DNA from 4 places in the Arthrobacter sp. 10N44_2 genome. Region 2 is predicted to be linked to each of the others. Evidence: riboswitches for the same ligand, from Rfam matches in the RefSeq annotation. Region 2 holds a riboswitch; each other region holds the start of a gene.
The links. A riboswitch is a leader RNA that binds a small molecule or an ion and turns the genes downstream of it on or off. The one in region 2 is predicted to bind S-adenosylmethionine.

Region 1 (5,350 bases), on a different contig from region 2:
TGCAGGCCCTTTTTCAGCAGCGATGCCCACCCGCCGTCGTAGTCGCCGTAGAGACCGACGACGTCGGCGAAGAAGATCGCGTCAAACTTGGCGCCTTCGAGCTGGCGGGCCAGGTCGATCCAGAGCTGGAGTTCGTTGAACCGGTGCTGCTGGGCTTCCGGGCGCCGCCACTGGCCGCCCATGATGTGGCTGGACGTGTTCATCACGAAGGCGCTGATCAGCAGGCGCGGGCGGGGTCCGTCGAAACGGGTACTGGGCGTTGAAGTCATGGGGTGCTTTCCGCTGTGGGAGGTGGGACGAGGGTGCTGCCGGCGCTCAGAGGCGCTTGTCCAGGCGCCGGGCAACATAGGATCCGCCCAGCTGAACGATGGTGACCAGCAGGATCATCAGGACAATGGCGGTGATCATGAGCGGCGTTTCGTAGCGGTAATAGCCGTACCGGATGGCGAAGTCGCCGATTCCGCCGCCGCCCACCAGTCCGGCCATCGCCGAGTAGGAGATGAAGCTGACGGTCATGATGGTGATGGAGCTGACGAGTCCGGGCTTCGCCTCCACAATCAGGACGTCCCGGACGATCTGGGACCGGCTGGCGCCCATGGACCGTGCCGCTTCGACCACTCCGCCGCCGAGCTGGCTCAGGTTCTGTTCCACGAAGCGGGCGAAATACGGAATGGCGTTGAGGGTCAGCGGGACAATGACGGCGGCCGTGCCGATGGTCGTGCCGACAATGAACCTGGTCACGGGAATGATCGCGATCAGCAGGATCAGGAACGGGAACGAGCGGAGCAGGTTGACCAGCCCGTCCAGGACCCGGTGCAGCTTTGGCCTGTGCTTGAGCCCGTTGGGACCGATGGTGTAGAGCTGGACACCCAGCGGTGTCCCGAGCAGCACCGCCAGCGGGATGGCCACCAGCAGCATGGTGAGGGTCTGTCCCATGGCGACGCCGATTTCGGGCAGGACTTCCAGGATGCGGTCAAACATTGATCAGGCCCTCCGACGCGGCTGTGGTGTGGGTGCCCCTCCCGGAGCGGTCCAGCTGGATCTCATCGGAGACCAGGTAGCGGCCGATCGACGTCGCCGGGTGGAAACCGGGGCGCTGGAGTTCGGCGAGGTCGAACTGCTCCACCACCCGGCCTTCTTCCATGACCGCGACGCTGTCCGCGATGGCCTTGATGACATTCATCTCGTGGGTGACCACCACGATTGTGATGCCGAATTCGGCGTTGACGTCGGCCAGGTATTGCAGGACCGATGACGTCGTCCGGGGATCCACGGCCGACGTCGGCTCGTCGCAGAGCAGCACTTTGGGCCCGGTGGCGAGGGCGCGGGCGATCGCCACCCGCTGTTTCTGGCCCCCGGAGAGTTTGGCCGGATACGTTCCCGCTTTGTCGGCGAGGTCCACGATTTCCAGGGTTTCGGCGGCCCGCCGCCGGCGTTCCGCCTTCCCGACGCCGGCGAACTTCAGGGACAGCTCCACATTTTCCTGGGCCGTGAGGTTGTTGAGGAGATTGAAGTGCTGGAAAATCATGCCGATGTCATGCCGCTTGGTCCGGAGCTCGGCGTCGGACAGGGTCACCAGGTCCACGCCGTCCACCAGGACGCGGCCCGACGTCGGGCGCTCGAGGAGGTTGATGTTGCGCAGCAGCGTGGATTTGCCGGCGCCGGAGAACCCGATGATGCCCTGGATGGTGCCCCGCCTGATGTGCAGGCTGACGTCATCGACGGCCGTGAAAGGTCCCGCGGCCGAAGCGAATGACGTGCTGACGTTCTGGATCTCGATCACAGGCCCCCACCTGCTCGGGGCCGCGGCGCTGCCGCTGTCTGCGTGTTCATGATTTCCTCCGGGCTCGCCCGAGGAAAGCCCTGGGTCCTGGCTTCCGGGCAGCGCTGAGCGAAGCCGGGGAGCCTCAGAACACAGTGGTTCTCCATCGGTCCTGGCGGTAGCACCGTCCTCAAAGGAGGGGGTTGCTGCGGCGTCACGGAGCCAGATCTCTCAGCCGCTCGGGATGGTTACGAGTCCATCTCACACGGCAGGAGGCCGGATACAGAAAAAGCCGGTCACATTTTGTAACCGACTCTTCCCGATCTGTTGATCGTCATTCCCGGGCCGTTAGATGCCCACGCGCCAGCCTTCGCGGGCGGGGCACGCGTTCACGACGACGTCCAGCCCGGCGGCCTTGGCCCGGTCCGTCGCGGCGTCGTCGAAGACGCCCAGCTGCAGCCAGACGGCCTTGGCGCCTACTGCGATGGCCTCGTCTATGACTGCGCCCACCCTGTGGGAGTTGACGAAGCAGTCCACGACGTCGATCGGGTGCTTCTCCGCCGGGATGTCAGACAGGGAACGGTACCCCTTCTCGCCGTGGACATCGTCGCCCGGAAGGTTGACCGGAATGATGGTCATGCCCATCCGGTCCCGGACATAGAGGGAGACCTCATACGCCGAGCGCCATTCGTTGGTGGTGAGGCCGACCACCGCCCACGTGCCTTTGGTTCGCATGAGGCGGTCAATGACTGCCGGATCGTTAACATGGGCCATGCATCAACCTTACTCCTGCGACCTTTCCGGGCAATTGTCGAATAAATGAATGATTTGGGCAGGACCCACGCCGGGTGAACGAATATTACGGCGCTCCCGGACGCCGATTTTGCGGAATCGTGCATCTGAAGTTCTAGTAGGTAGTGACCATCCCGAGCGGCCGAGAGACCTGGATCGATGACGCCGCAGCAACCCCTCGGTGACGTGAGACGACCATTCCCACGCAACCGCTCCGCCCTCCTTCGGTGAAATTCGAGGGAGCCGGAGCAACCAAGGGTGCTACTGCCAGGACCGATGGAGTGCAGCAATGACCCCTGAGAATTCTTCCGCCCTGCCCACCTTTGCCCGGACTGCGTCCGAGGCATTCCCACAAACCACTTCGGACGCGACGGCGAACGAAGCAGGGCTGCGTGACGCGCCCGGCTCCTCTCGCGGCTCTTCGGGATGGTCCCTGAACGAGTCCACGGACGGCGCAGTGCACGGCGTCCCCGCCGATGGGCCGGCGCGTCACCGCAGCACCACCTTCGGAAACCACCTTCCCCGGCACGGCGGCGCCGCGACCGCGGGAACTGTCCAGGCAGAGACGGTTGCGTTCTGGGAAACCCAGGCTCTCCGCCTCGACTGGGCGGACCTGCCCGGCGGCGCGACGGAGCAAACCAAGCCCTGGCACACCGCGCACCGCCGGATCCCGGCCGACGTCGAGGCCGGCACCGGACCTCAGATCACCTGGTTCGAAGGGGGCAGGCTCAATGTCGCCTACAACTGCGTCGACCGCCACGTAGCGGCGGGGCGCGGAGACAAGGTGGCCCTGCACTTTGAGGGCGAGCCCGGCGACCGCCGTGCCGTCACCTACGCCGGACTCCAGCGCGAGGTCTCCAAAGCCGCCAATGCCCTCCTGGATCTCGGTATCACCAAGGGCGACCGGGTGGTCATCTACCTCCCCGTCATCCCCGAAACCGTGATCATCACCCTCGCAGTGGCCCGGATCGGTGCCATCCATTCCCTGGTCTTCGGCGGATTCTCCGCCGAGGCCCTGAAGTTCCGGGTGGAGGACACCGGCGCCAAGCTCCTGGTCACCACCGACGGCCAGTTCCGCCGCGGCACCGCCGTGCCGGTCAAGGACAACGCGGACGCCGCCGTCTCCGGCGACAACGCCATCGAACACGTCCTGGTGGTCAACCGGACCACTCCCGCGGACGAACTGGACACCGTTCCGATGACCGCCGGCCGCGATGTGTGGTGGCACGACGCCGTCGGCACCGCCTCCGAGACTCACGAAGCCGAGGCGTTCGACGCCGAGACGCCGCTGTTCATCATGTACACCTCCGGCACCACCGGCAAGCCCAAGGGCCTGGTCCACACCTCCGGCGGCTACCTCACACAGGCGTCATGGAGCTTCGAGCACCTGTTCAGCAACCCCGACCCCGGGCTGCGGGAGGAGGACGTGCACTGGTGCACGGCCGACCTCGCCTGGGTCACCGCGCACACCTATGAGCTCTACGGCCCGCTCTCCAACGGCGCCACGCAGGTCATCTTCGAGGGCACGCCCAACACCCCGCACCCGGGCCGGCACTTTGAGATCATCGAACGCTACGCGGTCACGCAGTATTACACCGCGCCCACCCTGGTCCGCTCCCTCATGGGCTGGTTCCCGGACGGCGTCCCGGACACGTACGACCTCTCCTCTATCCGTCTTCTCGGCACGGTAGGCGAGGCCATCAACCCCGAGGCCTGGCGCTGGTTCCGGACCAACATCGGCGCCGGCACCGCCCCCGTGGTGGACACGTGGTGGCAGTCCGAAACCGGCGCCACCATCCTCTCCCCGGCACCGACGGACGCCGCGTTCAAGCCCGGCTGCGCGGCCCGCCCGCTGCCCGGCGTCAGCACGCGCATCGTGGACGACGCCGGCAACACGGTGCCGCCCGGCGTCCAGGGTTTCATCGTGGTGGACTCCCCCGGCCCGGCGATCGCCCGGACGGTCTGGGGCAACCCGCGCCGCTACTTCGATTCGTACTGGCGCCAATACGCCGAGCAGGGCTGGTTCCTCGCCGGTGACGGCGCCAAGTATGACGACGACGGCGACATCTGGATCCTCGGGCGGGTGGACGACACCCTCAACGTCTCCGGACACCTGCTCTCCACCATCGAGGTCGAATCGGCGCTCGTCGCCCACCCGGACGTGGTGGAGGCCGGCGTCTGCCCGGTCGCGGACGCAAAGACCGGCCACGCGATCGTCGCGTTCGTGGTGCTGAAGGATTCGGCGGCCGCCCCCGACATCCAGGGTGTGCTGAAGGCGCACGTCGCGAAGCAGATCGGCCCGATCGCCAAGCCGCGGGACGTCGTCGTCGTTCCCGACGTGCCGAAAACCCGCAGCGGCAAGATCATGCGCCGGCTGCTGACCCAGCTGTTCGAAGGCACAACGCTCGGCGACACCACCTCGCTGCAGAACGAACCATCCATCGCGGGCATCCAGGATGTGCTGCGCGACCGCGCCGCGGAATTCCTGGCAGCAGCAAGCCCCACCCGGAAGTAAAGGAACACCCATGACTGAGATCAGCAACGTCGCCCGTCTTTCCGAACCGCTCAAGTTCGCCTACTGGGTCCCCAACGTCTCCGGCGGCCTGGTGGTGTCCACCATCGAACAGCGCACCGGCTGGGACTTCGAATACAACAAGAAGCTGGCCAGGATCGCGGAGAACTCCGGCTTCGAATACGCCCTGACCCAGACCCGGTACGCCGCCTCCTACGGTGCGGACAAGCAGCACGAGGCCACCTCGTTCAGCCTGGCGCTGCTGGCCGCCACCGAGCGCCTCA
Region 2 (5,350 bases):
GCACCACATCCGGCAACGGAGTCCCGGATTCGAGCTGCAGATCACCGATCCTGACGAACTGGACGGTCCCGTCAGGGGTCCGGGATGGTTTGGTTTCGGGAACACCCGTGCGGGTGACGGCAATCGTCATGTGAGGACCTATCTTCGCGCTTGCCCGCCGTCAGCTGACCGGCAGGCCAGGTCTTCACCCGGGGCACCCCGCCGCAAAAGGAGGGTTGCCGGCCAGCAAGCCGGGGCTGTCGCTGGCACTCATGACCTGGTACGAGTCTACGAAACGGGGTGCGGAAATGACGAAGATTATGACTTCCATGTGACAGCCGGACCCGTCAGCACCGCAGACTCCCCACCTTTGACAGCCGTGACTGGCGGGTCGCCCAGGAGTGCCGGCGATTCCCGGTGTCATGCCCGTAAAGGTGGGGAAATTCGGCGTGGGCTTCGGCCTAGGCGGACTTGGCCGCGCGGAATCCGGCGTCGAGGTCCGCGAGGATGTCGTCAATGTGCTCCAGCCCCACCGAAAGCCGCACCAGCCCGGGGTTCACCCCGGCGATCACCTGCTGTTCGGGCGAGAGCTGGCTGTGGGTGGTCGACGCCGGATGGATCACCAGCGACCGGACATCGCCGATGTTCGCGACGTGCGAGTGCAGTTCGAGGGCATCGACGAACCGCTTGCCGGCCTCCGCTCCCCCTGCAATGTTGAACGCCACGACGGCGCCGGTCCCCTTGGGCCCGTACTTGCGGCCGCGCTCGTACCAGGGGCTGGACGGCAGCCCGGCGTAGGCGACCGATTCGACGTCGTTCCGCCCCTCCAGCCAGTGCGCCACCTTCGTGGCGTTGGCCACGTGGCGCTCGACGCGCAGGCTCAGCGTTTCGATGCCCTGGGCGATGAGGAAGGCGTTGAACGGGGACACCGCGGAGCCGAGGTCGCGCAGGAGCTGGACCCGGGCCTTGAGGATGTAGGAGAGATTCGCGCCCAGCGCGCCGTCGGCTCCGAGGTCGCGGGCGTAGACCAGGCCGTTGTAGGTGGGGTCCGGGGTGTTGAAGCCGGGGAACCGCTCCGGGTCCTTCCCAAAGTCGAAGTTGCCGGAGTCCACGATCACGCCGGCGATCGCGGCGCCGTGCCCGCCGAGGTACTTGGTGGCGGAATGGACCACGATGTCCGCGCCCCACTCGATCGGCCGGATCAGGTAGGGGGTGGAGAGCGTGTTGTCGACCACCAGCGGCACGCCGGCCTCGTGCGCCACGCGGGAGACGCCCTCGATGTCCAGGACGTCCTGGCGGGGGTTGGAGACCACTTCGCCGAAGAACAGCTTGGTGTTGGGCTGGACGGCATCCCGCCACTGGTCCAGGTTGTCCGGGTCCGCCACGAAGGTCACGGAGATGCCGAACTTCTTCAGCGTGTGCGCGAGCAGGTTGTAGGTTCCGCCATAGAGGCTCGGGCTGGCCACCACATGGTCCCCGGCCTCGGCGATATTGAGGATGGCGAACGTCTCGGCGGCCTGGCCGGAGCTGAGCAGCAGCGCCGCGAGACCGCCTTCCAGGCTGGCGACGCGCTGTTCGACGGCGTCCTGGGTCGGGTTGCCGATCCGGGTGTAGATGGGCGCGAGCTCGGCGAGCGCAAAGCGGTTCGCGGCGCTTTCGGCGCTGGGGAACACGAACGACGTCGTCTGGTAGATAGGCAGGGAACGCGCGCCCGTGGCGCTGTCCGGCTCCTGGCCGGCGTGGATCTGGCGGGTTTCAAAGGACCAGGCGTTGGACATTGGTGCTCCTCGAGTCACTGGGCACAGCACCGGCCTGGGCTTTCGGCCCGAACCGGAACAGGCGCCGCGCTTGCCCTCCGGCGGGCGCCGGACGGCCAGGTCTTCACCCGGGGCACCCCACCGCGATACGAGGGTTGCCGGCCAGCAAGCCGGGGCTGTGCGCTGGCACTCATGACCTGACTTCAGTGTAGGAATGGCGGCGGAGCCCTGGATAGCTTTGTGACGAAGATGAAGACGGCCGCCGTGACGGAGCATCCGGGGCGCCGCGTTCCGCGCCCCAGGACGTCCCATGACGGTTAGGGGAGCCTAAGCTGAGAGGTCCATCACAAAGTGCCAAGATGATGGCATGCGCATGGATCACGTCTCTTACGCCTGTGAACACGATGGCTTGGCAGCCACCACTGAACGTATTGCGTCTGCCCTCGGCGTTGAAGCCGTGAAGGGTGGAGTGCACCCCCGTTTCGGGACACGCAACATGATTATCCCGCTCGCGGGACACAAGTACCTGGAAGTCGTGGAGGTCCTGAACCACCCGGCTTCCGACAAGGCCCCGTTCGGCCAGGCCGTCCGGGCACGCTCCGAGGCCGGCGGCGGCTGGATGGGCTGGTGCGTCGAGGTTGACGACCTGGCCCCGTTCGAGGAGCGGCTCGGCCGCGCCGCCGTCAACGGCAACCGGAAGTTTCCCGACGGCCGCGAACTGGTCTGGAAGCAGATCGGCATCCTGGGGCTCATCGCCGACCCGCAGGTGCCATACATGCTCAAGTGGGAGGGTGACCCGGAGTTGCACCCGTCCAACGCCTACGCGAGCGATGTCAAGATGTCCGCACTGACCATTGCCGGTTCGGCCGAGCGCGTCACGGAGTGGCTGGGCGAACCGGTTGAAAAGCCGCTGGAAGACGTCGCCGTGAACTGGATCGCGCCGCACGGTACTCCCGGCATCCTCTCTGTCACCTTCGAGACCGCCTCCGGAGCGGTCACGATCTAACGCTCCACCCGCCCCACGCTTCGGCCGCCATCTCTTAGGTGCCAACGATGTCACCTAGGAGACGGCGGCCGAGATCATTTAAGGCCTGCTCCTAAAAGCAACGCGGGGAACTCAGCCCAGGCCCACTGCCTTGCCGAACAGGCTGAACCCCACGAACGCCACGGTGTCCAGGATGGCGTGGGCGATCACCAGCGGCATCACCCGTTTGGTCCGCGTGTAGACCAGCGCGAAGACGACGCCCATCACCGCGTTGCCGATGAACGGCCCGAACCCCTGGTACAGGTGATAGCTGCCGCGGAGCAGGGCGCTGGCGGCGATGGCCGCCGGCACGCTCCAGCCCAGTTTCCCGAGCCGGTCCAGCAGGTACGCCACCACAATCACTTCCTCGACCACCGCGTGCCGGATCGCGGACAGGACCAGCACCGGCACGGTCCACCAGTATGCGTCCAGGGCGCTGGGGATGATCGCCGTCGTGATCCCCAGCGCCCGGCCGGCGGCGTAGAGCCCCAGGGACGGAATGCCGATGAGCGCGGCGAGTCCGAGACCCTGCAGGAGGTCCTTGCCGGGCCGGGCGAAGTCGAAGCCGATCCTTCGGAACGCCGAGGTTCCGCGCTCACCGGCCGGCCAGTGTTCGGTGAGGAAATAGATCACGAGGGCCACCGGGACCAGGGCGAAGATGATGTCCAGCAACTGGTAGGTGAGGTCGAAGTATTCGCGTGCGCTCTGTGAGCGATTCAGGGTGGATGTCCCCTGGGCCAGCGGCGCCGTGGTCATCTTGTCCAGCAACTGCACCAGGGAGTAGATCGCGGACTGCCCGAGTGACAACCCCAGGACAATCAACACTTCGAACCGCAGCCGACGGCGGGAGGGAACCAACATGGTTCTATCTTGCCTGCACTTGCCGATAGTTTGCTGGTGCCCGCATGGTGCCGGCCGCGCCGGCACCCCCGGCTTTTTAGGAGCCCTATGCTTGGGGATTATGAGTGCGCCCCGGAAAATCATCATGATCCGGCACGGCCAGTCTGCCGCCAATGCCGACACCTCGATCTACAACCGTGTTCCGGACTACCGGATCCCGTTGACCGCGCTGGGCCTGGAGCAGGCCACCGCGGCCGGGGACGAGGTCCGGCGCCAGCTGGACGGCCGCCCGGTGTGCGTCTACGTCTCCCCTTACCTGCGCGCCTACCAGACCCTCGAGGCGCTGAATCTCGGCCCGCTCGTGGAGCGGGTGATCGAGGAACCGCGCCTGCGCGAACAGGACTGGGCCAACTTTCAGATCGCCGGCGACATCGAGGACCAGAAGGAGCTCCGCAACGCCTACGGGCACTTCTTCTACCGCTTCCGCGAGGGCGAGTCCGGTTCCGATGTGTATGACAGGATTTCTTCCTTCATGGAAACCCTGCACCGGCACTGGTCCCGGCCCGGCTATGCCCCGAACGCGCTGTTTGTGACGCACGGATTGACCATGCGGCTGTTCTGCATGCGCTGGTTCCACTGGTCGGTGGAATATTTCGAGTCCCTGAACAACCCCGAGAACGCCGAGGTCCGCACCCTGCTGCGCACCTCGCACGGCAAGTACGAGCTCGACAAGCCCTTCACGCAGTGGGAGAAGAGGCGCGTGGACGAGACCGTCCTCGACGCACCGCCCATGATGTTCTAGGGCGGCCCGTCCGGGGCCGGAGCCAGCCGGGTCAGCGGACCGGCTCGCTAACGGACCGGCTGGCTAACGGACCGGCTGCGCCACACCGGCGCGCCACACCGCGTGCGTCAGGGGGATGCCTGGCCGGTAGGCCAGATGCGTGGCGGAAGGTGCGTTGAGCAGGTGCAGGTCCGCGCGGTGCCCGACGGCGATCGAGCCCACCGCGCGTTCGCCGTCGGCGTCGTTCCCGGACTCCCGGCCCAGGGCCAGCGCGCCGCCGTAGGTCGCGGCGCGCACCGCCTCGTGGACGCTGAGCCGCATCTGCAGCACGGCGGTGGTGACGCAGAACGCCATGGAGCTGGTGTAGGACGTGCCGGGGTTGCAGTTGGAGGCCAGCGCCAGCTGCACACCGGCGTCGAGCAGTTCACGGCCGGGGGCCAGCGGCTGCCGGGTGGAGAGATCGCAGGCCGGCAGGCACGTGGCGACCGTGCCGCGCTGCCCGGATCCAGGCGTGCCGCCGCCGCTGGCGGCGTCCCAGCCGGACCAGCTGGCGGCAAGGGCATCGACATCCGCGGCCGAAAGGTAGTTCACGTGGTCCACGCTCGCGGCGCCGACTTCGACGGCCAGCCGGACGCCGGGGCCCTCGCCGAGCTGGTTGCCGTGGACGCGCAGCCCCAGCCCGGCGGCCTTGCAGGCCAGCAGCACCCGGCGGGACTGGTCCTCGTTGAACGCGCCCTGCTCGCAAAAGACGTCGGCCCAGCGGACGTAGGGCAGGACTGCGGTGAGCATCGGCCCGCAGACCAGCTCCGTGTATTCCTCCGCGTCCATCCCGGCGGGCACAAGGTGCGCCCCCAGGTAAGTCACCTCGTCCGCCACGGTGGAGGCGATGCGGGCGCTGCGGGTCTCGTTCTCGAGGTCCAGGCCGTAGCCGGTTTTGGTCTCCAGGTAGGTGGTGCCCTGCGACACGGC
Region 3 (5,350 bases), on a different contig from region 2:
TCCTGCTCGACCGCGGCTACGACAGTGAAGTCGGCGAGCGCGCCCCGTGGCTCCTGCTCGGCGCCAAGACCCTTTCCTACGCCGTGAACATGGCGGCGCTGCGCTACGCCCACCGGCAGGGCGCCGACGACGTCATCTTCACGTCCGCGGACGGCAGGGTGCTCGAAGGTCCGACGTCGACCGTTCTGCTGGCCCACCTGGAAACCTCGGACGACGGCGCCGGCGGCGTCCGCACCATCCGGCGGCTCATCACTCCCCAGCTGGACAGCGGCATCCTGCCCGGCACATCACAGGGCGCCTTGTTCACCGCCGCCAAGGCCGCCGGCTGGGAGCTGGGCTACGGCCCGCTGGAGCCGAAGGACCTGCTGGACGCCGACGCGGTCTGGCTGATCTCCAGCATCCGGCTCCTGGCCCCGGTCAACCACATCGACGGGCAGGAAATCGGCACCCCGGAACTCCGGCGCCAACTCACGGCCGAACTCAACGCCCTCTTCGCGACCATCGAATAGCAACGCGGGGTCAGTTACGGCCCATCGCATGTCCTCGGATGGGCCGTAAGTGACCCCGCGTTGGTGTTGCGCTCACCCCAGGGCGTCCGCGGGCACTGCCGGGCACAGGCGGAACGAGGCCGGGTTGAACGCCGGGAGCATGAACGTTGCGAGCACGGCGTCGAGCATTTCCGGGGCCCAGGTGCTGTTCTCCCCCAGGGTCGCGCAGACACCCAGCACCACGGGCGTTCCGTCGGTGCGGCGGCGGATCTGGACCTGGACCGGCCCGGTCAGCCCAAGCGTGCGGACGGCGGCCAGACCCAGCTTGCGCACATCCCCGGCCTGGTTCGCCGGCACCCTGCGGCTGACCTCGTCGCTGCCGGCGCGTCCATACGGAGTCCTGGTCTTCTCGAGGACCACCGCCACCGGCGCCATCGCGTTGCGTGCCGGGGTGCCGAACACCAGGCACACATAGTCGGCGCCCGGGATAAATTCCTGGACCAGTTGCCCCGCCGGCATGTTCTTCCAGCTAACGGAGTCGGTTCCGGCCAGCAGGTGGATCCCATGGGAGCCTTTGAAGACCCGCGGCTTGACCACCACGGGGCCGCTGAGGCCGGCGAGGGAAGCCGGCGCGGCGGCGAGGTCGCCCGGAACCGCGAACCTGGGCACCGGGATGCCGGCGGCTTGCAGCGCCCAGGTGGTGAATAGGTGGTCGTTGGCGAGGGCCACCGCGGCGGGGTCGGTCACGATGATCCGCACGTCCTGGGCGAATCCGGCGCGGGCCGCGGCCAGGACCGGGAGTTCCACGGTGAGGGTCGGAATGATGACGTTGATGGCTTCGCGGTCCACCACCCGGCGCAGGTCCAGGACCATGTCCGGGTTCGTCGCCGGCAGGAGCCTGACCGCGGCGGCGGGAGCCTCCCCGGCCTGGCGGGTGTCGGCACGGGCGTCGGAGCCGAGGTACGGGAGGCCCCGGGCTTCGAGCTGGGCCGCGACGGCCCGTCCGGCGGCGCTTGTAATCCCGGTAACGAGTATGCGCGGGCCCACGATTGCTCCATTCCGCCGTCACCGGCCGGACCGCGGCTGCGGCTCCGACCGTTCCAGCCACCGATTCCCAGACAGCTTGTTGATGGACAGACGAGTCGATTCCGGGACTGCTTGATTCACACATTGCTCGAATCACCTGCAGCTCCGGACGACTCGTCGGGCCTAATCCCCCCAGTAAACGGCGAAACGTCCCGGCAGACACGAGTGGGCTGTACCCGAAACTGGAGCCCGCCACTACTCGCCCGGGGCGCGGTCCGGTTACGGAACATGACGACGGCGGCGGTGCGGGCCGGCGTCGCAGGTGTTACGTTTTTGGGGAGTAATGAGAACCGGTGCCAAGCCCTGACTGGCCGGTCGGCAACCCTCCCTTTCGCGGCGGGGTGCCTCAGGTGAATACTCGGCATTCGAGAATTCGAGCTGCAAGCGTGAAAGAGGAGATCCGTCGTGCCCGACACGTCAATACCCACAACAGCCGCACCCGGCACAGCACCCGGCACAGCATCCGGGGGCGAGGAGAGGCTGGCCTACCGCCTGTTCACCGGGGCGGATGACCGCGCCTTTTGCGAGCGGGTGTCAGCCGCCCTGGCCGAGGGCTACGTGCTGCATGGAAGCCCCGCCGCCAGCTTCAACGGAAGCACCGTGATCGTGGCGCAGGCGCTGGTCCTGCCGGCCGCGATTGCCAGTGCGGACGCCGCCGTGGCCAATGCGGTTGATGAGCTCGACGCCGACGAATTTGGCGCCGACGGGGCCTTCGCGGGCCACGCATGAGCTACGCCGGAGACCTCAGCCCGCAGGAGGCGTGGGCCAAGCTGGAGGCCGGAGCCATCCTGGTGGATGTCCGGACCGAGGGCGAATGGGCCCACATCGGCATCCCGGACACCGCGGCCGCGGGCGAGAGCCGCAACGATCCGCTCTTCATCCAGTGGAACCTCGCCGGCGGCACGCCGAACCCGCACTTCGTGGAACAGCTAAGGCAGCAGGCGCCGGAGGACACCGCCGTCGAACTGGTGTTCCTTTGCCGTTCCGGGGCCCGGTCGATCGCGGCTGCGACGGCCGCGACGGCCGCCGGCTACACCTCGTACAACGTCCTTGAGGGCTTCGAAGGCGAGACCGACCGCTTTGGCGAACGCACCGTCAATGGCTGGAAGAACCGCGGCCTGCCCACCAACCTCGGAAAGATCTAAGTGACTTTCAATCCCGACGCCGCCGGCTGGGCGGCCGACACCCAGGCCGTCCGTGGCGGCCTTGACCGCACCGGCTTCCAGGAAACCACCGAGCCGATCTTCCTCAATTCAGGATTCGTCTACGAGTCCGCGGCCGCCGCCGAGCGCGCCTTCACCGGTGAGGACGAGCGCTTCGTCTACTCCCGCTACGGCAACCCCTCCGTCGCCACCTTCCAGGAGCGGCTCCGGCTGCTCGAGGGAACGGAGGCGTGTTTCGCGACGGCGTCCGGCATGTCCGCCGTCTTCACCGCCCTGGGCGCGCTGTTGGCGGCCGGCGACCGGGTGGTCGCGGCCCGCTCGCTGTTCGGCTCGTGCTTCGTGATCCTCAACGAAATCCTGCCGCGCTGGGGTGTCGAGACGGTCTTCGTGGACGGCCCGGACCTGGAGCAGTGGAAATCCGCGCTGTCCGAGCCGACCACGGCGGTGTTCTTCGAGTCGCCGTCGAACCCGATGCAGGAAATCGTGGACATCGCCGCCGTGAGCAAACTGGCGCACGCGGCCGGCGCCACGGTGGTGGTTGACAACGTCTTCGCCACCCCGCTGCTCCAGCGCTGCGGCGACCTCGGCGCGGACGTGGTGGTCTACTCCGGCACCAAGCACATCGACGGCCAGGGCCGCGTCCTGGGCGGGGCGATCCTGGGCACCAAGGAATTCATCGACGGGCCCGTCAAGCAGCTCATGCGGCACACCGGTCCGGCGCTTTCGGCGTTCAACGCCTGGGTGCTCACCAAGGGCCTGGAGACCATGGCCCTGCGCGTCAACCATTCCTCGGCCTCCGCGCTGCGGCTGGCCGAATGGCTCGAGGGACAGCCCGCGGTCGGCTGGGTAAAGTACCCGCTGCTGCCGTCCCACCCGCAGTACCCGCTCGCAGTGCAGCAGATGAAGGCCGGCGGGACCGTGCTCACCCTGGAGCTGCAGCCCTCCCCCGGGCGCACGGCGAAGCAGGCCGCGTTCGCACTCCTGGACGCGCTGCGGATCATCGACATCTCCAACAACCTGGGCGATGCCAAGACGCTCATCACGCACCCGGCCACCACCACGCACCGCGCGATGGGCCCGGAAGGCCGCGCGGCGATCGGGCTCAGCGACGGCGTGGTCCGGCTGTCGGTGGGCCTGGAGGATGTGGAGGACCTGATCCGCGACCTCGGCCAGGCGCTCAAGCAGGTCTAGGTGTACTGCCCAGGGACGTTGGTTCGGTGAATGTGATGACTCGCTGGAGTCGTTGACCTAAAGGTGAGGACCTCCGGTTGCACAGTGGAGTTGCTTAGACAACCGCTGCAGCGACCAGGAGGTCCTCGTGTCCCACGCTAATGCCGCTTTGACTCCACGCCAACGTTTGCGCGTCGCGCGTCTGGTCGTAGATCACGGCTGGCCGGTGTCCCGGGCTGCCGAGCAGTTCAATTGCTCCTGGCCCACGGCCAAACGGTGGGCGGCCCGCTACGCCGCGATGGGTCAGGACGGCATGGCCGACAGGTCCTCGCGCCCGCACCGGGTGGCGAACCGGACGCCGCAGCAGCTGGTGCGCAAGGTCGTGCATCTGCGCTGGAAGCAGCGTCTGGGCCCGGTCGCGATCGGCGCGAAGCTGGCCATGCCGGCCTCGACCGTGCACGCGGTTCTGGTCCGGTGCCGGCTGAACCGGCTGCATCACGTGGACAAGCGCACCGGGGAGGTCATCCGCCGCTACGAGCATGAGACTCCTGGAGCGATGATCCACGTCGATGTGAAGAAGCTAGGGAACATCCCCGACGGCGGCGGTTGGCGCTACGTCGGCCGGCAACAAGGCGGCATGAACCGGGCAGGAACCCCGGACAAACCGCGCAGCAGACATCGTGGCCCGCTGATCGGCATCGCCTACGTGCACACCGTCATCGACGACCACTCACGGGTCGCCTACGCCGAGATCCACAGCGACGAAACAGCAGCCACCGCAGTCGAAGTGCTCAGGCGGGCCGTGTCCTGGTTTGCCGCCCGCGGCGTCACCGTCGAGCGGGTCCTCTCCGACAACGGCTCAGCCTACAAATCCCACCTCTGGCGGGACACCTGCCGGGAGCTGAACATCAAGGCGAAGAAGACCCGCCCCTACCGGCCGCAGACCAACGGCAAGATCGAACGCTTCCACCGCACCCTCGCCGACGGATGGGCCTTCAAGCGCTTCTACGCCACGGAATCAGCCCGCAGAAACGCCCTCCCGGCATGGCTGCACCACTACAATCACCATAGGCCCCACACCGCAATCGGAGGCCAGCCGCCCATCAGCCGCTTAACCAACCTCCCTGGGCAGTACATCTAGGGCATCCCGCACCCGCAAGTGTTGCGGGCTCCCGGTCAGGCCGGGCGCAACCGGCCCAGGGCCGAACGATTGTCTGCCGGCCCCTCGGCGACGGGCCCCTCGGTGGTCAGTTCGATGGCCCGCTCGACGACGGCGGGCAGGCCGCCGGCCCGGAACGGGCCGCGCTGCAGCTGCGAACCGGTGCCCTCTGCCAGAATCCGCTCGACGCCCTCGCGCGCCAGTTCCAGCTCGCCCTGTTCCTCAAGCACCGGGGCCACGAAGTCCACGAGCGCCCTGACCACGTCCGCGGCCGGGGCCGGGGT
Region 4 (5,350 bases), on a different contig from region 2:
TCCCGGGATTCCGCACTGATGATTGAGGCCCTGCGGCAGTTGGGGGCCACCGTCGCGGAAGTGCCCGGCGACGGCGCCTTCGGCCCCGACCTGGAAATCGTCCCGATCAGCATGGACACCGCGGCGGCTGACACGGCGATCGACTGCGGCCTGGCCGGCACGGTCATGCGCTTTGTCCCGCCGGTGGCCGCACTGCGCCGCGGTGAGTCCCTTTTCGACGGCGACCCACACGCCCGCAAACGCCCGATGGGCACCATTATCGAGGCCCTCGCCGGCCTGGGTGTGGCAGTCACCGCACCCGACGGCGGTCCGGCGTCGTCGTTGCCGTTCACGGTGCACGGCTCGGGCGAGGTGCGCGGCGGCCACCTGGTCATCGATGCCAGCGCTTCGTCCCAGTTCGTTTCCGCCCTGCTGCTGGCCGGGGCGCGCTTCACCGAGGGACTCCACCTGGAGCACGTCGGCAAGCCCGTGCCGAGCCTGGACCACATCAACATGACCGTGGCCGTGCTGCGCGGCGTGGGCGTGGCGGTCGACGACTCGGTGCCGAACCACTGGGTTGTCTCCCCCGGCCCGATCCGCGCCTTCGACGTCCGGATCGAGCAGGACCTCTCGAACGCCGGACCCTTCCTCGCGGCGGCCCTGGCCACCGGCGGCACCGTGCGGATCCCGAACTGGCCTGCGGAAACCACCCAGGTGGGTGATCTCTGGCGCGGAATCCTGACCGCTATGGGCGCCACGGTGACGGTTGACGGCGGCACCCTGACCGTCAGCGGAGGCCCGGAGATCAAGGGCGGCGACTTCGACGAAACCAGCGAACTCGCCCCCACCGTTGCCGCGCTGTGCGCCCTCGCCACCGGCCCCTCACGGCTGGGCGGCATCGCCCACCTCCGCGGCCATGAAACGGACCGGCTCGCCGCCCTCGTCGCCGAAATCAACCGCCTCGGCGGGGACGCCGAAGAAACCCCCGACGGCCTCATCATCCGCCCGGCCGCGCTGCACGGCGGCGTCGTGCACAGCTACGCGGACCACCGCATGGCAACCGCCGGCGCCATCCTCGGCCTTGCCGTAGCCGGCGTGGAAGTCGAGGACATCGCAACCACGGCCAAGACCATGCCCGATTTCCCGCAACTCTGGGAAGCGATGCTGGCCCAAGGACCCGCCGCAGATGAGGACACCGCCGGTGGCACGCAGCACTGATTCCTGGGACGAGTCCGACGTCCGGATCCGGCCGAACAAGAAGGGCACACGGCCCCGCACCAAGGACCGGCCCAGCTACGACGACGCCGTCACCGGACGCATCATCACCGTTGACCGCGGCCGCTACACCGCCGTCGTCGGCGAGGGGACCGCGGACGAACGCAAGATCATCGCGGCCCGGGCCCGGGAACTGCGCCGCAACCCGGTGGTTGCCGGCGACTTCGTCTCCCTGGTCGGGGATGTCACCGGCGAGCCCGACACTCTGGCGCGGCTGGTCAGGATCCAGGACCGCAAGACGCTGCTGCGCCGCAGCGCCGACGACACGGACCCGATCGAACGTGCCGTCGTGGCCAACGCCGACCAGCTGGTGGTGGTGGTCGCCGCTGCCAACCCCGAGCCGCGGACCGGTTTCATCGACCGCGCGCTGGTGGCCGCGTACGACGCCGGCATTGAGCCGCTGCTGCTCGTCACCAAGGCCGACGTCAAGGATCCCGCCGAGCTGCTGTCCAACTACCAGCACCTCGACTTCCCCGTCATCATCTCCAAGACCGCCGACTCCGCCGCTTCCGGCATCGACGCCCGCTCCGACGACGGGCTCTCCGCCCGGCTCGACAAGGACGCGGTATCCCAGCTGCGCGACTACCTCGACGGCAAGGTCACCGTGATGCTGGGCCATTCCGGCGTCGGCAAGTCCACCATGGTCAACGCCCTGACCGGGGCCGAGCGGGCCACGGGAGGCGTGAACGCGGTAACCGGCCGCGGCCGCCACACGTCCTCCTCCGCACTGGCGCTCAAAGTCAACGATGCCCCTGCCGGCAGCTGGATCATCGATACCCCCGGCATCCGGTCCTTCGGCCTGGCCCACGTGGACCCGGACCGGATCCTGCGTTCCTTCCCGGACCTGGAACCGGGCACCGATGATTGCGAACGCGGCTGCAAGCATGACTCCACCGCCGTCAACTGCGGCGTCGACAAGTGGGTTGCGGCCGGGCACGCGGGGCCCTCGGGACCGGCCAGGCTCGCGTCCCTGCGCCGGCTGCTGGGCACGGACCCGCGGATGGAAGCGCAGGAAACCAAGGAACTGGGCACCGTCTCCTAGCCGGACCGGCAGCGGGGCGGCGGCGCCGAGCCGCGGCCTCCCGCCCGGCGGCCCGGTTTGACGGTAGTTTGGAACCATGAGCCAACCCGCTTCGAGCTATAACGATGACCTGCGCCTTGCCCATGTACTGGCAGATTCGGTCGATTCCCAGACCATGAGCCGCTTCAAGGCGCTCGACCTTCGGATCGAGACGAAGCCCGACCTCACACCCGTCACCGATGCCGACAAGTCCGCGGAAGAGGCCATCCGCGGCCAGCTCTCCCGGTCACGTCCGCGTGACGCGGTCCTGGGCGAAGAGTTCGGCAGCTCGGGCCACGGTTCCCGCCGGTGGATCATCGACCCGATCGACGGCACGAAGAACTTTGTCCGCGGCGTCCCGGTCTGGGCCACCCTGATCGCCCTCGTCGATGAGGGCGAGCCGGTGGTCGGCGTCGTCAGCGCGCCGGCACTGGGCAAGCGCTGGTGGGCCGCCAAGGGTGCAGGCGCCTACACGGGCCGCTCGCTCGCCGCCGCCACACGGTTGAAGGTATCCAACGTCTCCAATCTCGAGGACGCCTCGCTGTCCTACTCCAGCCTTGGCGGCTGGAAGGAACGCGGGAACCTGGATGAGTTCCTGGGCCTGACCGAGGAAGTGTGGCGGACCCGCGCCTACGGTGACTTCTGGTCGTACTGCCTCGTGGCCGAGGGCGCCGTGGACATCGCCTGCGAACCCGAGCTGAATCTCTACGACATGGCCGCCCTGGTGCCGATCGTGACCGAGGCCGGCGGCCGCTTCACCTCGCTCGAAGGCGAGGACGGCCCCTTCGGCGGCAACGCCCTGGCCACCAATTCGATCCTGCACTCGGAAGTCCTCAAGCGGCTCAACCCCGGACTCGACGACCTCTTTCAGGCCCACCCGAACAACTGATCCGCGCCCGTAATATTCCGCTTCACAATCGGCGGCCGCCTTTTCCCCGGCTGCGCCGATGTCCTACGCTCGATGCAGGTCACGAGTGCCAGCGCTAAACCCCGGTTTGCTGGCCGGCAACCCTCCAGTCGCGGTGGGGTGCCCCGGGTGACGACCTGGCCGGTCCGGAACGGACCCGGCAAGCGCGGATTCCCACGGTGTGGGGTCCTGTTCGAGTGAGGTCCCATGACAACTGCCATTTTCCCCGTTGCCCCTGAATTCCATGCACGGCTTGCCCTCGCGGCCCGCCCGCTGGCAGCCGTCACCGGGGCCGAAATCCAGGCCCCGCTGATCACCGGCGGCCACGCGCGCTACGCCAACCTCGACTACGGCGCCTCCGCCCCGGCCCTGTCCGTGGTCTCGGCCTACCTGAACGAAATCCTGCCGTACTACGCAAGCGTGCACCGCGGCGCCGGCTACGCATCACAGATCAGCACCTCCGTCTACGAGAACGCCCGGGACATCGTGCGGGACTTCGTGGGCGGCCGGCCCGGCGATTCCGTGATCTTCACGCGCAACACCACCGATTCCCTGAACCTGCTGGCCGGCTGCCTGCCGCTGCGCGACGGGCGGCCCGCGGGCGAGGTCCTCTACCTCGACATCGAACACCACGCCAACCTCCTGCCCTGGCAGAATGTCCCGCACCGCAGCGTCGTGGCCGCCGCCACCCTCGCGGCCACCGTGGACCGCCTGCGCGACGAACTCGCCCGCGGCGGCGTCAGCCTGTTGGCCGTCACCGGCGCCTCCAACGTCACCGGAGAGATCCTCCCGATCCGGACCCTGGCCGCACTGGCGCACGAATACGGCGCCAGGATCGTTGTCGACGCCGCGCAGCTCGCCCCGCACCGGCGGATCAATATCGCCGCGGACGACGTCGATTACCTCGCCTTCTCGGGACACAAGCTGTACGCCCCGTTCGGCGCCGGCGTGCTGGTGGGGCGGACGGACTGGCTCGACGCCGGCACCCCGCACCTGGCCGGCGGCGGCGCGGTCCGCGATGCCCGGCTCGACTCCGTCAGCTGGACCACGGGACCTGCCCGGCACGAGGGCGGCTCGCCGAACGTCCTCGGCGCGGCGGCCCTCGCCCGCGCCACCCAGGTCATTGCGGCCCTGGACCCGGAGCAGTGGCAGGCCCACGAGGACGCCATCCGGTCCTTCCTCGTCGAGGGCCTCCAGGGCATCGAGGGAGTAACCGTGCACCGGATCTTTGCCGATTCGGCTTCCGATTCTTCCTCCGCTTCTTCCACTGGAGGCGATCAGCCGGACACCGGCACGATCGGCGTCGTGAACTTTTCCGTGGAAGGCTACGACGCCGGACTGGTGGCCGCCTACCTGTCGGCCGAACACGGCATTGGCCTGCGCGACGGCCGCTTCTGCGCCCACCCGCTGCTCAAGCGGCTCGGCCTGCCCGCCGGCTCCCTGCGGGCCAGCTTCGGCCTCGGCTCACGGCTGGAGGACGCCGAACGCCTGCTGGCCGGCCTGCAGCAGCTGCGGCAGAACGGACTCGGCTGGGATTACGTGGTGGACGCCGGCCGCTGGGTGCCGGCCAACGATACCCGCAGCTATCCCCACTGGGCGCCGAACACCCCGGGCACCGCCGGCGCTGCGCCCTGCACCCTCGACTAGGCAGGATCGGGGCCCGGCGCGGGTGCGGTAAATTCGAAAGGTATCTGAAACCAGCAGGACCTTCCCGAAGGAGATCGCACGTGGCAAGTGCCGGCCCCAGGCTCCACAGCGGAGTCAAGCCGCACAGCGGACCGAAACTGCACAGCGAGCGGCGCCAGGAACTCGGACAAAGCTTCCAGGACGGCGGGGAGCACTACGAGCGCGTCCGCCCCGGCTATCCGCAGGAGTCAGCCGACTGGCTGGTCCCGGCGGGAGCCAGGGACGCCGCGGACATTGGCGCGGGCACCGGGAAGTTCACCTCCCTTTTGGCGGAACGCGGACTGGGCACGGTGGCCGTGGACCCCTCTGCCGACATGCTCGGGCAGTTGCGCCGGACCCTGCCGGACGTCACCGCCATCGAGGGCAGCGCCGAGGACACCGGTCTCGAGCCGGAGTCCTTTGACCTGGTCACGGTCGCCCAGGCGTGGCACTGGTGCGACCCC

Region 1: another riboswitch for S-adenosylmethionine. It lies ahead of AC1DBX_RS07310 (methionine ABC transporter ATP-binding protein); the one in region 2 lies ahead of AC1DBX_RS15965 (bifunctional o-acetylhomoserine/o-acetylserine sulfhydrylase).
Region 3: another riboswitch for S-adenosylmethionine. It lies ahead of AC1DBX_RS08825 (DUF1737 domain-containing protein); the one in region 2 lies ahead of AC1DBX_RS15965 (bifunctional o-acetylhomoserine/o-acetylserine sulfhydrylase).
Region 4: another riboswitch for S-adenosylmethionine. It lies ahead of AC1DBX_RS05235 (aminotransferase class V-fold PLP-dependent enzyme); the one in region 2 lies ahead of AC1DBX_RS15965 (bifunctional o-acetylhomoserine/o-acetylserine sulfhydrylase).

Annotation. Positions count from the first base shown of each region.
Region 1 covers NZ_JBFTHT010000004.1:283,462-288,811, forward strand. The annotation lists gene AC1DBX_RS07300 (LLM class flavin-dependent oxidoreductase) at 1-269, opposite strand, end outside; gene AC1DBX_RS07305 (methionine ABC transporter permease) at 316-981, opposite strand; gene AC1DBX_RS07310 (methionine ABC transporter ATP-binding protein) at 974-1,783, opposite strand; SAM riboswitch class I at 1,923-2,013, opposite strand; gene AC1DBX_RS07315 (CoA-binding protein) at 2,111-2,536, opposite strand; gene acs (acetate--CoA ligase) at 2,844-5,069, shown strand; gene sfnG (dimethylsulfone monooxygenase SfnG) at 5,080-5,350, shown strand, end outside.
Region 2 covers NZ_JBFTHT010000016.1:37,389-42,738, reverse strand. The annotation lists gene metX (homoserine O-acetyltransferase MetX) at 1-130, opposite strand, end outside; SAM riboswitch class IV at 142-257, opposite strand; gene AC1DBX_RS15965 (bifunctional o-acetylhomoserine/o-acetylserine sulfhydrylase) at 441-1,757, opposite strand; SAM riboswitch class IV at 1,819-1,934, opposite strand; gene AC1DBX_RS15960 (VOC family protein) at 2,104-2,742, shown strand; gene AC1DBX_RS15955 (CPBP family intramembrane glutamic endopeptidase) at 2,854-3,621, opposite strand; gene AC1DBX_RS15950 (histidine phosphatase family protein) at 3,722-4,402, shown strand; gene AC1DBX_RS15945 (amidohydrolase family protein) at 4,466-5,350, opposite strand, start outside.
Region 3 covers NZ_JBFTHT010000006.1:89,653-95,002, reverse strand. The annotation lists gene AC1DBX_RS08835 (aminodeoxychorismate lyase) at 1-509, shown strand, start outside; gene AC1DBX_RS08830 (ATP-grasp domain-containing protein) at 582-1,535, opposite strand; SAM riboswitch class IV at 1,854-1,967, shown strand; gene AC1DBX_RS08825 (DUF1737 domain-containing protein) at 1,995-2,303, shown strand; gene AC1DBX_RS08820 (rhodanese-like domain-containing protein) at 2,300-2,719, shown strand; gene AC1DBX_RS08815 (O-succinylhomoserine sulfhydrylase) at 2,720-3,928, shown strand; gene AC1DBX_RS08810 (IS481 family transposase) at 4,056-5,048, shown strand; gene AC1DBX_RS08805 (glutamate--cysteine ligase 2) at 5,084-5,350, opposite strand, start outside.
Region 4 covers NZ_JBFTHT010000003.1:156,236-161,585, reverse strand. The annotation lists gene aroA (3-phosphoshikimate 1-carboxyvinyltransferase) at 1-1,197, shown strand, start outside; gene rsgA (ribosome small subunit-dependent GTPase A) at 1,181-2,296, shown strand; gene hisN (histidinol-phosphatase) at 2,373-3,203, shown strand; SAM riboswitch class IV at 3,281-3,394, shown strand; gene AC1DBX_RS05235 (aminotransferase class V-fold PLP-dependent enzyme) at 3,429-4,868, shown strand; gene AC1DBX_RS05230 (class I SAM-dependent methyltransferase) at 4,949-5,350, shown strand, end outside.